Regions from separate parts of the Micromonospora sp. B11E3 genome, predicted to be linked through region 3. Evidence: riboswitches for the same ligand, from Rfam matches in the RefSeq annotation. Region 3 holds a riboswitch; each other region holds the start of a gene.
The links. Region 3 has a riboswitch for cyclic di-AMP ahead of ABGB16_RS06110 (C39 family peptidase). Riboswitches for the same ligand answer to the same signal wherever they lie in the genome.

Region 1: another riboswitch for cyclic di-AMP. It lies ahead of ABGB16_RS07490 (hypothetical protein); the one in region 3 lies ahead of ABGB16_RS06110 (C39 family peptidase).
Region 2: another riboswitch for cyclic di-AMP. It lies ahead of ABGB16_RS02800 (NlpC/P60 family protein); the one in region 3 lies ahead of ABGB16_RS06110 (C39 family peptidase).
Region 4: another riboswitch for cyclic di-AMP. It lies ahead of ABGB16_RS21945 (hypothetical protein); the one in region 3 lies ahead of ABGB16_RS06110 (C39 family peptidase).

The regions. Positions count from the first base shown of each region.
Region 1 covers NZ_JBDPMC010000009.1:81,208-85,135, reverse strand. Annotated here, with positions in the region: gene ABGB16_RS07495 (YibE/F family protein) at 61-1,452, shown strand; cyclic di-AMP (ydaO/yuaA leader) riboswitch at 1,619-1,749, shown strand; gene ABGB16_RS07490 (hypothetical protein) at 1,754-2,776, shown strand; gene ABGB16_RS07485 (carbonic anhydrase) at 2,947-3,627, opposite strand; gene ABGB16_RS07480 (helix-turn-helix domain-containing protein) at 3,826-3,928, shown strand, end outside.
Region 2 covers NZ_JBDPMC010000003.1:112,488-116,415, forward strand. Annotated here, with positions in the region: gene ABGB16_RS02790 (pyridoxamine 5'-phosphate oxidase family protein) at 1-332, opposite strand, end outside; gene dcd (dCTP deaminase) at 432-1,010, shown strand; gene ABGB16_RS02800 (NlpC/P60 family protein) at 1,062-2,048, opposite strand; cyclic di-AMP (ydaO/yuaA leader) riboswitch at 2,115-2,254, opposite strand; gene ABGB16_RS02805 (peptidoglycan recognition family protein) at 2,469-3,928, shown strand, end outside.
Region 3 covers NZ_JBDPMC010000007.1:85,414-89,341, reverse strand. Annotated here, with positions in the region: gene ABGB16_RS06115 (hypothetical protein) at 1-612, shown strand, start outside; cyclic di-AMP (ydaO/yuaA leader) riboswitch at 1,117-1,259, shown strand; gene ABGB16_RS06110 (C39 family peptidase) at 1,303-2,142, shown strand; gene ABGB16_RS06105 (alpha/beta fold hydrolase) at 2,250-2,999, shown strand; gene ABGB16_RS06100 (M23 family metallopeptidase) at 3,179-3,574, opposite strand; partial or broken gene ABGB16_RS06095 (peptidoglycan-binding protein) at 3,657-3,785, opposite strand; gene ABGB16_RS06090 (CDP-glycerol glycerophosphotransferase family protein) at 3,856-3,928, opposite strand, start outside.
Region 4 covers NZ_JBDPMC010000047.1:34,042-37,969, forward strand. Annotated here, with positions in the region: gene ABGB16_RS21935 (SRPBCC family protein) at 1-250, shown strand, start outside; gene ABGB16_RS21940 (hypothetical protein) at 260-736, opposite strand; gene ABGB16_RS21945 (hypothetical protein) at 857-1,921, opposite strand; cyclic di-AMP (ydaO/yuaA leader) riboswitch at 1,926-2,058, opposite strand; gene ABGB16_RS21950 (cation diffusion facilitator family transporter) at 2,213-3,127, opposite strand; gene ABGB16_RS21955 (AAA family ATPase) at 3,236-3,928, opposite strand, start outside.

The sequences.
Region 1 (3,928 bases), on a different contig from region 3:
CGCCCGCGCCGTCCGGGCCGCCGGCCCGCGTCCCAGCCTGACACCGTTTGGAGATCGTCGATGGGCGCCGACCACAGCCGAGCTGCTCCGCCCACCCCGCCCGGGGTGCGGCGGATCCTCGTCGCGACCGTGCTGCCGCTCTTCGCCCTCACGGTGGTCGCCGCGATCCTTCTCTGGCCGCGCGGCGGCGGTCCGCAGGCCGACGACGCGGCGGCCGTCCCCCGGTACCACGGCACGGTGACCCGGGTGGTGACGGAGCCCTGCCCGCCGCAGCCGGACGCGCCGGAGGGCGGGCCCGCCGCCGCGGCGGGCCCGTGCGGCACGGTCACCGTACGGGTCGAGCAGGGGCCGGACACCGGGCAACAGGTCGAGACGCCCATCCCGACCGGCCCGGGCGCCCCCACGGTCGCCGTCGACGACCGGATCGTCCTGGTCCGGCTGACCGACCCGGCGGACCCGGCGGCGACCAGCTACAACATCGCCGAGCACCAGCGCGGCAAGCCGCTGCTCTGGCTCGCGCTGGTGTTCGCGCTGGCGATCGTCGCGTTCGGCCGCTGGCGGGGGCTGGCCGCGCTGGCCGGCCTCGCCGCCAGCTTCGCCATCCTGCTGACGTTCGTGCTGCCCGGGATCGGCGGCGGCGGGTCGCCGCTGCCGATCGCGATCGTCGGCTCCGCGTTGATCATGTTTGTGGTGCTCTACCTCACCCACGGGATCACCGCGCAGACGTCGGTGGCCGTCCTCGGCACCCTGGGCAGCCTGGTGCTCACCGGCGTCCTCGGCGCCCTGGCGACCGCCGCCACCCACCTCACCGGGTACGGCACCGAGGACGCCACCACGCTGTCGATGTTCCAGGCCGACGTGGACCTGCACGGCCTGCTGCTCGCCGGCATCATCATCGGCTCGCTCGGGGTGCTCGACGACGTCACGGTGACCCAGGCGGCCACGGTGACCGAACTGGCGCACGCCAACCCAGGGCTGTCCAGGTTGCAGCTCTACCGGGCGGCCACCCGGGTCGGGCGGGCGCACATCGCCTCCACCGTGAACACCATCGTGCTGGCGTACGCCGGTGCGTCCCTGCCGCTGCTGCTCCTGCTCACCGCCGACTCCCGCCCGGTGTCCGAGCTCCTGACGAGCGAGTTCCTGGCGCAGGAGATCGTCCGCAGCGCGGTCGCCACGCTGGGCCTGATCGCCGCCGTACCGCTGACGACCGGCCTGGCCGCCGTGGTCACCGCGGCCGGCCGCACCGGCCCGGGCCGGCCCGCCGCCGACGGCGATTCCCCCGCCGACGTGCCCACCCCGCGCACGCCCACCACCGGCCACCGTCCCAGTCAGCGGGAAATCGCGCTGGAGGCGTTGAGCGGAGGAGGCGCCCACGACGGCTTCCGGGCCGGGCCGATCCACCCGCCGTCCCGGCCCGGAGACCGAGAAGGGAGCACGGACATCGCATGGTGAGACTGCTCAGCGTGACCGTCCCCACTGTGCGACCTGCGAAACGCGTCACCCATTACCGAAAGCAATTACGAAATGACGCATTTGGCGGGCTTCTGGGCGTAGATCCGCAGGAGTGCTCTCAGGTAACCTCGCTGCCGGTCACCGCCGAAGGCGCGCAGCGGCGCCTGCGGGGCCACCGCCCAATCGCCGCGAGGCGAGCCGGGGAACCAGGTAACCGGGGTGAATCCGCGACCGCGGTAGGGGCCACTTCCGCCCCGAACCCGTCAGCTAACCCGGTCGGCGGACGAGGGAAGGGAACACTGTGACGGCACCCCTACGCCGCTGGTTGACGCCCGTGGTGGCCGTGTTCGCGGCCCTGGCGATCCTCGCCGGACCGGCCGCCCCGGCGATGGCCGAGCCCTCCGGCCCCACCCCGTCCGGGCACGAGGAGGACGACGAGCCCCAGCTGATCACCGACGTCATCGAGGCCGCCAACCGCGAGTACAGCCAGGCCAAGGCGAAGCTGACGAAGTCCAAGCAGCGCCAGCAGCAGCTCGCCCTCGAGGTGCAGCGGGCCCAGTTCGAGCTGGACGCCCTCGCCCCGCAGGTCAGCGAGTTGGCCGCCCAGTCGTACCGGACGGGGCGGATCGGCGCCATGGCGGCGCTGCTGGAGAGCGGGAACCCGGACTCGTTCGTGCAGCGCGCGTCCGCCCTCGACGAGCTGAACATGATCAACGCGCAGAAGCTGGCCCGGGTCAACGAGGCCAAGACCCGCGCCGAGCAGGCCAAGCTGGCGCTCGACGCCGAGGTGCGCGAGCAGCAGAAGCAAACGGCGATCATGGCCAAGAAGAAGCACGACGCGGAGAAGGCCCTCGCGCTGGTCGGCGGCCGGGGCTTCACCGGCGGCCTGGTCTCCGCCACGTCCCCGGTGGCCCGGATCGCGCCGGGCCGGACCGCGGACGGCGGCTGGCGCCCGGAGTCGTGCAGCGAGAACGACCCGACGACCTCCGGCTGCATCACCCCCCGCACCCTGCACGCGTACAAGGAGGTCAAGCGGGCCGGTTTCAACCGCTTCGTGGGCTGCTACCGCCCCGGCGGGCCGTGGGAGCACCCGAAGGGCCGCGCCTGCGACTGGTCGCTGCAGAACAGCGGCTTCAGCCCGTGGCACAACAACGACACCCGGATGTACGGCAACAACCTCGCCGCGTTCCTCATCCGCAACGCCGATCGGCTGGGCATCTACTACGTCATCTGGAACCGGCAGATCTGGTTCCCGGCCACCGGCTGGAAGTCCTACAGCGGCCCGTCCAACCACACCGACCACGTGCACATGTCGCTGCTCTGACGCCGACCCGCGCACGAGGGCCGTCCCGGGCGGGGCGGCCCTCGTTCGCGTTCGGGTGCCGGCGACGCGGCCGCGGGGGAGGCCGGCGGCCTCCAGCGCGGCCGGGCAGACCAGGCGGCGGCCGGGCAGAGCAGACAGCGGCCGGGTGCGGCAGGCGGCGGCCGGGCGGGTCAGGCGGCGGCCGGCGGCTCGGTCAGGCCGGCCGGCACCGCGGCCACCGCCCGCGTCTCGCCCGCGCTGAGCCGGTACGACAGGCCGACCACCGCGCACCGTCCGCCGGCCACCTCGGCGGCCAACACGGACGAGTTGGCCAGGATCGCCTCGACGGTGTGCGCGATGTGGATGTCGACGATCTCGTCGAGGTCCTCGACTCCCCGCTCGGCGGCCAGGCCGAGGCTGGGCAGCACGGGGTCCACCACCGCCCGTAGGTGACCGGCCGGCGCGACGCCGGTGCTGGCCGCCGCCCTGGCCGCCTGCACGGCCCCGCAGGAGTCGTGCCCGAGCACCACCACCAGGGGGGTGCCCAGCACCGTCACCGCGTACTCGACGCTGCCCAGCACCTCTGGGCCGACGGTGTGCCCGGCCGTGCGGACCACGAAGAGGTCGCCCAGGCCCCGGTCGAAGATGATCTCGGCGGCCAGCCGGGAGTCGGAGCAGCCGACGATCACCGCGAACGGGTGCTGCCCCTCGGCCACGGCAGCCCGGTGGTCGGCGTCCTGGTTCGGATGGTGGGGCGTGCCGGCGACGAACCGGCGGTTGCCGGCGAGCAGCTCGGCGAAGGCCTGCTCCGGGGTGGGTGGGAAACCGGCGGCCGGCGCACGGCCGATCGACCGGGGGCCCAGCTTGTCCATCGAAGACTTCGAATTGTTCATGCCCTACCACCTCGCCATTTCACCCGTCGGCAACGGCGCCACTCGCGGCACGCGCGCCGTCGACCCACGGTCACACGCAGCGAAACGCACGTCAAGAATTACGTGATATGCATTTCATGTGTTGAGGTCGGTCGCGGGCGGCGGCAGGCGCCTACCCGGGGCCGTCGGGGCCATACCATGTCGGACATGGCGACGACAGGCGAGAACGGGAGCACCCGGAACTGGACGTTCCTCACCAACCACGCGCACGTGCTGCTCGCCATCGCCCGCAACCCCACCG
Region 2 (3,928 bases), on a different contig from region 3:
CGCCCGATCTCGGCCAACCGGGCCACCCGCGCCTGGTCGGTCACGGGCCGGGCGCGCCCCGCCACGTACGCCTCGTCGTCGCTGTCCTCAGGTGGGAAGGAGTGCAGCGCGTAGCGGCCGTCGCGCTCCAGGTCGCGCCGCTTCGGGGAGTCGATGACGAAGCAGAAGAGCCCCTCGTCGGTGATCACCGGGGACACCGGGTGCACCCGGGGCCCGCCGTCGGCACGGACGGTGGCCAGGTAGCCGAAGCCCGGCCCGTACTGCTGCATGAGGAGGCGGATCCCGTCGGCGAGTCGTGGCTCGTCAGCGGCGAATTCGGACCAGGAAGCCATGCCGGCATCCTATCGAACAAATGTACGATCAGCGACCACGACACGCAGGTCCCCCGAACCGGTCGCAGCGGCTGTCACCAGGCTCGCTATGGTGTTGCGATGCTGCTCTCCGACCGCGACCTCGTCAGCGAGCTGAACGCTGGCACGCTCGCGCTGGAGCCGTTCGAGCCGACCCTGGTGCAGCCGTCGAGCATCGACGTGCGCCTCGACAAGCTCTTCCGCGTCTTCAACAACCACCTCTACACGCACATCGACCCGTCGCTCCAGCAGGACGACCTGACGTCGGCGGTGGAGGTGCCCGACGGCGAGCCGTTCGTGCTGCATCCGGGCGAGTTCGTGCTCGCCTCGACGCTGGAGGTGATCTCGCTCGGCGATCAGCTCGCGGGCCGCCTCGAAGGCAAGAGCTCGCTCGGCCGGCTCGGGCTGCTGACCCACTCGACCGCCGGCTTCATCGACCCGGGCTTCTCCGGGCACGTCACGCTGGAGCTGTCCAACGTGGCGAACCTGCCGATCACCCTGTGGCCGGGAATGAAGATCGGGCAGCTGTGCATCTTCCGGCTCTCGTCGCCGGCCGAGCACCCGTACGGGTCGGCCGTCTACGGCTCGCGCTACCAGGGGCAGCGCGGCCCGACCCCGAGCCGGTCCTGGCGGAACTGGCGCACCTGGCCCACCCGCTGACACCGCCCGGCGGCGAGCAGGGGCCCCCGTCCCGCAGGGGCCCCGTACCCGTCAGCCGGGGCGGCCGTAGCTGTTGACCTGGCCGTCGTCGACGCGCTTCATCTTGATCGGGACGCCGGCCTGGGAGGCGTGCACGACCCAGCCGCCACCGACGTACATGCCGACGTGGTGCAGGTCGGCGTAGTAGAAGACGAGGTCGCCGGGGCGCAGGTCGGCGCGGCTCACCCGGGCGGTCACGGCCCGCTGCCGGGCCGCGTTGTGCGGCAGCGAGACGCCGGCCCTCGCCCACGCGGCCATCATCAGGCCGGAGCAGTCGAACGCGTTCGGGCCCGCGGCGCCCCACACGTACGGCTTGCCGATCTGGGCGCAGGCGAACTTGACCGCGATCCCGGCGCCGCCGCCCGGGTAGCTCGCCGGGCACGGGGCGGGCCGCAGCGCGCCGCCGCCACCGCTGCCGTACACCTTGATGCGGAGCTTCTGCAGCCGGTCGATCTCGGCGTTGATCTGCTTACGCTTCGCCGCGAGCTGCGCCTCCGTGCGGGTGAGCTGGGCGACCATCTCGTCCAGCGGCTGCTTCTTCGCGGCCAGCCGGTCGCGCAGGTCGACGACCGTCTGGACGTCGCGCTGCTGGCGGTGGGCGAACTGGTCGAGCAGCTCCAGCTGCCCCAGCATCTGGCTCGCGGAGCGGCTGCCCAGCAGCGCGTTCACGGCCGAAAGATTCTCACCCTTGTACGCCTCGACGGCGAGGCCGTTGACCTTCGCCATCGCCTCGTCCACCTGACGCTGCAACGGCCCGATCTGCCGGGCGAGCGCGTCGGCCTGCTTCCGCTTCGCGGCGAGGTCCTGGCGGGTGGCGTTGTGCCGCTCGATGAGCGGTTCGAGCTTGTTCCAGTCCTGGTCGATCTGCTGCTCGATCTCGGCGACCGACGGCTCGGCGTGGGCCGGGGGCGCGACGCCCGCCAGGACGACGGCGGCGCCGGCGAGGGCGGCCAGGGCGGTGGTGAAGCGTGACCAGCGTGGACGCGGCGCAGCCGGCATCCGGTCGGCGTGAGCCGACCGGCGCGACGGGCGCCGCGGGGCATGGTGTGCCACCGGGCTCCGTTCTCCTTCTTCCGTACCGCCTACCGGGTTAGCTGACGGGTTCGGGCGGGAAGGGAAAGCGCCCTACCGCAGCGAGGCTGCGGATTCACCCCGGCGTACCTGGGTCCCCGGCTCGCCCGGAGGCGACTCGGCGGTGTCGGGCCGTCACCGCCCGGTTTAGGCGGCGCTGTGACCGGCCGACGGTTGACCAGAGTAGAGACGGCTGTTACCGATTCGCAACCCGACGGGCTGTGACACTCCGTATGACCGGGGTCTCCGTAGCTTTCCTTCACTCGATATCGAGAACCGGAAAGGTATTGACCCCGCGGGGCGGCGGCGGGAGGGTGGCCTCACCCAGACCCTCACTCGGGAGGTTCGATGCCCCGATCCAACCTACCGGCGAGCAGACGCGTCCTGCTCGCCGCCGTGGTGGCAGCGGCCACCGCGGTCCTACCCTTCGCCGCCGGGCCCGTCGCGGCCGAGCCGCTCGGCACCGGGTCCGCCGACGCACCCACCGATCGCCAGCAGCAGTACGCGGCCGCCGCGGCCGAGTACGGCGTACCGGAGAGCGTCCTGCTCGGCGTGTCCTACCTGGAGTCCCGGTGGGACACCCACGCCGGCCGCCCGAGCACGAGCGGCGGGTTCGGCCCGATGCACCTGACCGACGCCGAGCGGGTCGCCTCGGCCGAGGCCGCCAGCGCCCATGTCGACGAGGGCGAGGACCCTCGGGGCGACGACTCCCGGCCGCTGGTGGTTCCCGAGTCCGGCCCGGCCGAGCCGGCCCCGGCGCTGCCCGGCCTGCGGACCCTGGAGGCCGCCGCGGGGCTCACCGGTGCCAGCGAGGAGGCGCTCATCGCCGACCCGGCCACGAACATCCGCGGCGGGGCGGCGCTGCTCGCGTCGTACCAGAAGGAGCTGGCCGGCCCGGTCGGCGCCGACAGCGACCCGGCGGCCTGGTACGGCGCGGTGGCCCGCTACGCCGGCGCGGACACCGAGGACGCCGCGGCGGCCTTCGCCGACGAGGTGTACGGCCAGATCAACGCCGGCGCGAGCCGGACGACCGACGACGGGCACCAGGTGACGCTGACCGCGCGCGCGGTCGACCCGGACGAGTCCGCGGTGAACCGCCTCGGGCTGCGGCGCGCGGAGCGGCCGGACGGCCTGGAGTGCCCGGTCGGGCTGCCCTGCGAGTGGATCCCGGCCCCGTACGCGAAGACCGGCCCCGGCGCCGGCCAGTACGGCAACCACGACCTGGCCAACCGGCCGGAGCAGCAGAAGATCGAGTACATCATCATCCACGACACCGAGGGCTACTTCACCCCGAGCGTCAACCTGGTGAAGCGGGCGGACTACCTGGGCTGGCACTACACGCTGCGCTCGGTGGACGGCTACATCGCCCAGCACATCAAGGCCAAGGACGTCGGCTGGCACGCCGGCAACTGGTACGTCAACGCCAAGTCCATCGGCCTCGAGCACGAGGGCTTCGCCGGCCACGGCACCTGGTACACGGAGGCGATGTACCGCACCTCCGCGAAGCTGGTGCGGCACCTCGCGCTGCGGTTCCAGATCCCGCTGGACCGGCAGCACATCCTCGGCCACGACAACGTCCCCGGCACGGTGGCGTCGACGGTGCGGGGGATGCACTGGGACCCGGGCCCGTACTGGAACTGGTCGCACTACTTCGACCTGCTCAAGGCGCCGTTCCAGTCGACCGCCACCCCGCAGACCGGGCTGGTCACCATCGACCCCGACTACGCGAGCAACCAGCCGGCGTTCACCGGGTGCAACCGGCAGCCGCCCGGTGTCCCGAGCCCGCCGCCGCCGATCGCGCCCTGCCC
Region 3 (3,928 bases):
GCCGTCGAGGCCGCCGCCGAGGAGTTGGCCGACCTGCGCCGGTACGCCGAGGAGGTGGCCGTGGCGGCGGCCGGCGCCGCGCGGACCGCCCGCCGCCGCCGCGACGCGTGGCTCGCCGCGCAGGAGTCCGCCGAGCGGGCCTGGCGGGCGTACGACGCGGCGGAGACGGCCGCCCGCCGGTTCGGCGGCGCGGGTGCCCTGCCGACGCCCCGCACCCCCCGCACCCCCACCGAGTACGCGGCCCGCGAGCGCTGGCTGCACCACGCCGCCACGGCCGCCCACCTGCGCGGCGAGCTGTCGATGGGGCAGCTCTGCGACGTCTTCGCCCGACGCGGCGGCTGGGACCCCCGGCGGCACCCGGTGGAGCAGGAGGTCGTGCTGGCCCGTGCGGTACGCGACGGCAGGCGGGCCGGGTACGTGGCGGCGGCGGAGCGGGAGCGGGCCGCCTGGCGCGACGCCGAACTGGCCGCCGAGGCCGCCCGGATCCTGGTGGCCGAGGCGTCCGCCGCGGCTGAGCGGGCCCGTCCCGCCCCGGCGCCCGTCGCCCCCGCGGCGGCCTCGTCCCGGCGGCCCGCGTGGGTGGCCCGGTGGCGTCCGGCCCGGGCCGGCTGACCCCGGCCTCGCGTGGGTGGCCCGGTGGCGTCCGGCCCGGGCTGACTGGCCCCGGCCCCGCGTGGGTGGCCCGGTGGCGTCCGGCCCGGGCCGGCTGACCCCGGCCCCGCGTGGGTGGCCCGGTGGCGTCCGGCCCGGGCTGACTGACCCCGGCCCGGGCTGACTGGCCCCGGCCCGGCCTGACTGGCCCCGGCCTGCCCACATGCTGGGCCGACGGGCCGAACTTTGCCGGGTGAGCCCGGTCACGTCGCCTCGGAAACGGGCGTCGGCAACCATTCGGTGTGTGTGGCGACCGCAATTCCCCGACGATCACGACCGATTGTCCGATTGTCGACCGGCGGCGCCGGAATGGTCGCCTATCCCATTGAGTCACGTCAGTTCCCGGATGTGCCGCAAAAAAATCGGCCGTCGAAGGTTTAAGCAGGTGACGCCCGGTTGGCAGGCCGGCGACCGGCCAGTAGTGTCGGCCCGTCCGGTGCGGTAACCGATCGCAAGAGGCGACGCCGCGCCGACCCGCTCAATCGTGACCAGCACGAACCGGGGACCCAGTGCACGTGTGGGGTGAATCCGCGGGCCGCGGCCCGCGGTAGGGCGATCTTCCCGCCCGAATCCGTCAGCTAACCCGGTAGGCGGTGTCGGAAGGAGTTCCATCCTCGTGCAGCACCAGCACACCTCTTGGTTGTTCGTCCCGTGGAGGAACGCGTGAACGACAACCTGAAGCAGCAGCTGCGGCGTCTCGCCGCCCGGCGGCCGTACCGGATCGTCGCCGGCTCGGCCGCGGCGCTCCTGCTCGCCTCCGGCACCGGGGCGCTGCTCGCGAACGGCGACGACGCCCCCGCCCCCCGGCAGGCCACGACGGCCGTCGCCGAGATCGCCCCCCGCCTCGACGGCGCGGCGACCCGGGGCCAGGCCCGGGCCGTGACCGACGCGCCGAGCGCCACCTCGACCGCGCCGAACCCGGACCTGACGGCCACGGCCGCCCCCACGCGGTCCGAGTCGAAGCCGGCCGCCCCCAAGCCGCCGTCGTCGAAGGCCCTGGACTACGACTACCAGGCGCAGACGACCTACTACAACTGCGGCCCCGCCGCCGTGCGCAACGCGCTGTCGGCCACCGGGATCGCCAGCGACCAGGACACCCTGGGCGTCAAGCTCGGCACCACCGAGATGGGCACCAACTCGGCCGAGGACACCACCCGGGTGCTCAACCAGATGGTCAAGGGCAGCCCCTACAAGACCCGGATGATCCCGGGCAACGCCGCCACCCCGGCGCAGATGGACCAGCTCCAGGCCGACGTGGTCAGGGCGATCTCGGCCGGGCGGGGCGTCGTGGTGAACATCGCCGGCTCCGCCACCGACGTCGACGGGGGCTGGCACTCGTTCCCCGGCGGCCACTACATCGCCGTCGTCGGGTACGAGGACCAGGGCCGCACGGTGCGGATCGCCGACTCGGCGAACCCGGCCGTGCCGTCGTACTGGATCAGCACGATCGCGCTGGCGAACTGGGCCGCCACCCGCGGCTACTCGGCCTGACCCCTCCTCCCCGCACACCGGGCGCCGGCTTCCCCGAGCCGGCGCCCGGTGTCGTCTGCCGGTCCGTGCTCTCGCCCGGCGCCGGTGACGGTGGGACACTGCGCCCCATGACCGACGACACCGGAACCCGACGCGTGGTGGTGCTGCTGCACGGCATGGGCGCCACCGGTGAGGTGTGGCTGCGCTGCGCGCCGCTGCTGGAGCACCGGTGGCCGGGCCGCTGGCTGGCGCCCGACCTGGCCGGGCACGGCTGCTCCCCGGCGCTGCCCGGCTACTCGTTCGCCGGGTTCGCCGACCGGGTGGCCGAGACGCTGCGGCCGGGGGACCGGCTGGTGCTGCTCGGGCATTCGCTGGGCGGGGTGGTCGCCCTGGCCCTCGCCGCGCGCGGCCGGCGGCTGCCGGTCGACGCCGTCGTGGCGCTCGGCGTCAAGGCCGTGTGGTCCGCCGCCGAGCTGGACCGGGCCCGCGAGCTGGCCGCCCGCCCGGTCACCTGGTTCGCCGACCGGGACGAGGCGGCCCGCCGCTACCTGCGGGTTTCCGGCCTGACCGGGCTGCTCGCCCCGGAGGATCCGGCGGTGGACGCCGGGCTGCGCCGCGAGGACGGCCGGTGGCGGCTGGCGATGGACCCGGCGGCGTTCGCGGTCGGCGCGCCCGACCTGCCGGCCCTGCTGGCCGACACCGACGCCCCCGTCGTCCTGGCCCGGGGCGAGCACGACCCGATGGTCAGCGACGCTCAGCTCGGGGAGTTCGGCCGCCCGGTCGTCACCCTTCCCGCCCTGGGCCACAACGCCCACGTCGAGGACCCGGCCGCGGTCCTGGCCCTCCTCGCCCCGTACGCGGCGCCAACGCGGGGCTGATTCCGCCCCGTACGCGGCGCCAACGCGGGGCTGATTCCGCCCCGTACGCGGCGCCCGCGCGGGGCTGACCTCGCCCCGTACGCGGCGCCCGCGCGGCTGACCACGCGTCGGCGGGCGTGGTCGCCGGGGCGTGACGCCGCCGCTCCCGGCGTGGAGAGCGGCGACGCCACGTGCGGCCGTCAGCAGTAGCAGCCGGTGGACGGCAGGGACGACGGCGCGGGGACGGCGGTGCCGTCGTAGATGGCCAGGAGCATGTTCTGAAGGCAGCGGTTGGCGCCATTGACGCGGACCTCCAGGTGCAGGTGCGGGCCGGTCACGTTGCCGGTGGCCCCGGTGTAGCCGATGACCTGGCCGGCGCTGACCCGGGAGCCGGAGGCGACCGAGCGAGACGACAGGTGGCAGTAGAGGTAGTACGCGCCGTCGTCGCCGGTGATGCCGATGCCGTAGCCGCAGCTGCCGCTCGCGTAGCCGACCGTGCCGGAGGTGATCGCGTACGTGGTGGTGCCGGTCACGGTGGGCAGGTCGATCGCCGGGTAGTCGTGGTGCGGGTCGTCGTACTCGCTGCGGGGCAGCACCGACTTGCCGATGACCAGACGGTAGTTGCCGGTGCCGCTGCCGCCGCTGCCGCCGACCGCGTACTGCCAGGAGGCCGTTGGCCGACTGGAAGTTCTTCACCGTCGTGGTGGTGGCGGGGCCGTAGGCGCCGTCGGCCGCGATGCCCTGACCGCGGTAGCGGAGCAGGTACTGGGCGGTGGTGACGTTGGCGCCGGTCGAGCCGCTGCTCAGCGTCGGCCAGGCCGGCGCGGCGGCCTGGGCCGCCGTGGGCCGGCTGACTGGCCGGGGTGAGGGCGCCGGGTCAGGCTGTCGGGGACAGGGGGGAGCCGTCGTGGGCGACGGCCTCGGCGGCGCGCGGCGTGGGCGCGGCGGTC
Region 4 (3,928 bases), on a different contig from region 3:
CCTGGTGGTCACCGAGGACGAGGTCGTCGCGGTGGCCCGGCAGTGGCCGGCCACGTCGGTGCGCAACCACACCCGGCTGCGCGACGAGCCGGACGGCGTGGTCCGGATCGACGTCGAGATCACGCTTGTCGCCCCCGCCCCGCTGTTCGGGTACGCCTTCCGGCAGGCCCGCTCGGCGCACCTCGGCCTGGCCCGCCGGCTCGCCGAGGTGCTGGGCCGTCCGCCGGACGGTTCCGCCTCGCGGGCCTGAGCCCTCCGGCTAACGGCCGCCCGACCTCCGCAGCCGCCCCCACGGCTTGTACGTGGACAGCACCGTGGCCACCACCAGGAGGGCGGACGACACGCTCGGGGCCACCACCAGGTCGACGCGGTCGTGCGCGGAGGCCGCCCCGGCCAGCTCGCCGAGCAGCCGCAGCTTCGGGGTGAGCAGGAACAGCACCAGCCCGGTCATCACCGTGGTGAGCAGTAGCTTGACCAGCACCCAGCGGTACCGCAGCAGCCCCCACGGGGTGAGCAGCGAGCTGGCCACCCCGACCAGCCAGACCGCCACGCTCAGCGGCGCGAACAGCCAGGTGCCGACCAGCGCGGCGGCGGGGTAGACGGCGGCCGGGTCCGCGCCGCGCAGGCCGGCCACCCCGAGGGTGAGCAGGACGAGGTCCGCGCCGAGCCAGCCGAGCGCGGTGACCAGGTGCAGAGTGAGCAGGGCCTTGCGGGCGCGGGGCGGGAGTCGGGTCATGTCCCGATGCTCGCCGCGCCGGCCGCCCGGGTCGTGGGCCCACCGGCGACATCCCGCGTACGCCCGGGGGCGTAGCGCCCCGGTGGCCCGCCGCGCGACGGGCCACCGGGGGACGCGGGATCAGTACACCGACAGGTGCACGTGGTTGGTGTGGTCGCTCGACGGGTCCCCGTTGCCGCCGCTGTACGCCTTCCAGCCGCTGCTGGGCAGCCAGATCTGCTTGAACCAGATCACGTACAGCACGGCCAGGTTGTCCGCGTTGCGGACGAAGTACGCCGCCAGGTTGTTGCCGTACGTGCGGTCGCCGCCGGTGGCCACGCCGCCGAAGCCGTCCTTCTGGGCGGCGAAGTCGCAGGCCCGCCCCTTGGGATGCTCGCCGGAGCCGCCCGGGCGGTAGCAGGAGACGTACCGGGTGAAGCCGGCGGCCTTGGCCTGGTTGAGGGCGTGCAGCGTGCGCGGGGTGATGCAGCCGTTGGCCGGGGTGGGGTCGTTGACGCTGCACGACTCGGCCGGCCAGGAGCCGTCGGGGTTGCGCTTGGCGGGGGTGGCGGTGGCGCCGGAGGTGCCGCCGGGGCTCGACCCGCCGCTGGCCCGCTCGTTGGCCACGGCCAGCGCGCGCTCGGCCTGCTCCTTGCGCTTGCCCATCACCGTCACCTGCCGGCGCTGCTCGCGGATCTCGCCGTCGAGCGCCTGCTTCGTCCGGTTCGCCTGGTCCCGGGTCTCCAGCAGGTCGCGCAGGATGCGGTCCTCGTTGCTGGCGACCTGGTCGAGCGCCGCCGCCCGGTCCATGAACCCCTCGGGCGAGGCGCTGTTCAGCAGCGCCGACGCCGCCCGGAGCCGGCCAGTCTTGTACGCCACGCCGGCGATCTCGCCGACCCTGGCGTCGCGCACGGTCAACTCCGCCTCGATCGTCTTGAGCTGGGCGCCGAGCTGCCGCTGCCGCTGCACCGAGCGGTTCAGGGCGGCCTTGGCGTCGAGGTAGCCCTTGCTGGCCGCCTCCAGCGCGGCGCGCAACGCCGGGGTGCCGCCCTCGTCGTCCTGGCCGGGCGCGGCGGCGAGCAGGGCGGCGGCCGGGGCCCCCTGTGCCGGGCCGGCGGGGGCGACCGCGAGGGCGCCGGCGAGCGCCAGCGCGAGCAGGGCCGCCACCCGGGCGGCCGTCCTTCGTACAGGTGCCACTACTGGCATACGCGTGTCCTTCCGTCAGCCGCCGACCGGGTTAGCTGACGGGTTCGGGACGGAAGATCCCTACCGCTCACGCGGATGCACCCCACGAAACGTGGTTCCCCGGCTCGCCCTCGCGGGCGATTAGGCGACGGCCGCCGCGGGCGCCGGTGGGCGCCACCGGAGCGGAGGCCGGGACCGAGCCTACCGGTGCTGGTGGGGTGGGCGCTGCGCCCGTGACGCACGGTACTTGGATCAAACCCATCAAATCCGGCATGTTGGCACAATAGTCCACCGAATCGACGGCGCTGGGTATCACCAGGCGGTCGGACCGCAGTTTCCCGGCGATGTTCCCGGCTCGACCTGCAGCGTGGCGTGCTCGATGTGGAAGTCCTCGTGCAGAGCCGTGCGGGCGGCGGTCAGCACGGCGCCCACCTCGGCGCCCGGGGCCATGGTCAGGTGCGCCGAGGCGACCTCCATCCCGGAGGTCAGCGTCCAGACGTGCAGGTCGTGCACCTCGACCACGCCGGGCACCGCCGCCAGTCGGTCGTGCACGGCGGTGACCTGCAGGTGCTCGGGGGCGGCCTGCACCAGGATCCGGACGGCGGCCCGGCCCAGCCGCCAGGTGCGGGGCAGGATGAAGACGCCGATCGCGACCGCGACGAGGGGGTCCGCCCACCACCAGTCGGTCGCCCAGATCAGGGCCGCGGCGACGATCACCCCGACCGAGCCGAGCAGGTCGCCCACCACCTCCAGGTACGCCCCGCGCAGGTTGATGCTCTCCTCTGCCGCGCCGCGCAGCAGGGCGAACGCGACCAGGTTGGCGAGCAGGCCCAGCACCGCCACCGCGAGCATCGGGCCGGTCGTCACCTCCGGCGGGTTGCCGAACCGGCGCACCGCCTCGACGAGGACGTACACGGCGACGCCGCTGAGCAGCAGCGCGTTGCCGAGCGCGGCGAGCACCTCCAGCCGGTACAGCCCGAAGGTGCGCTGGGGGTCGGCGGTGGCGCGGCGGGTGGCGGTGATCGCGGCGAGCGCCATGCCGATGCCGAGCACGTCGGTGAACATGTGCCCGGCGTCGGAGAGCAGCGCCAGCGAGCCGGTGGCGTACGCGGTGGCCGCCTCGACCAGCATCAGCGCGCCGAGCAGCCCGAACGCCGCCCACAGCCGGCCCCGGTGGCGCTCGGCGGCGTACGTGACGCCGTGGTGGTGGTCATGACCTGCGCCCACGCCCACACCCTCCGTCCCTGTCCCGCTGCCGGCCCAATCTATGCTCACATCGCTATGTGTGCAAGTAATCGTCGGCACTCCGACCGGTGACCCCGTCCGGGTACCCGGTCAGTCGGTCGGGTCGACCGTGGTGAGGCGCTGGGTGGCCCGGGACAGGGCCACGTACAGGGTCCGGACGCCGGAGCCCGGGTCGGCCCGGATCTCCCTCGGGGCGACCAGCACGACCCCGTCGTACTCCATGCCCTTGGCCTGGAGGCTGGTCACCACCTGCAGGCGCGGGCCGGCCTGGCCGGCGAGCCAGCCGGCGACCTCGTCCCGGCGCGGGACCGGCGTGATCACCCCGACCGTCCCCTCCACCTCGCCCAGCAGCTCGGCGACCGCCGCGCCGACGGCCGGCCGCAGCTCGGCCGGCGGGACGGTGAGCTGGACCGGCTCGACGCCGGTGGTCCGGACCGCGCTGGGCAGCGCGAGGTCCGGGTAGAGCCGGCGGATCTCCGCCGCCGCCACCGCGAAGATCTCGGCGGAGTTGCGGTAGTTGGTGGTGAGGGTGAAGTGGTGCCGGCGGCGTCGGCCCAGCGCCTGGTCCCGGGCCCGGGTCAGCTCCTCCTCCTCGCCCGTCCACGCCGTCTGTGCCGGGTCGCCCACCACCGTCCAGGACGCCAGCCGCCCGCGCCGGCCGATCATCCGCCACTGCATCGGCGAGACGTCCTGGGCCTCGTCGACGACCACGTGCGCGTACTCGCGGTAGTCCTCGGGGCGCTGCCGGGCCGCCTCGCGGGCCGCCCGCTGCCGCTCGGCGTG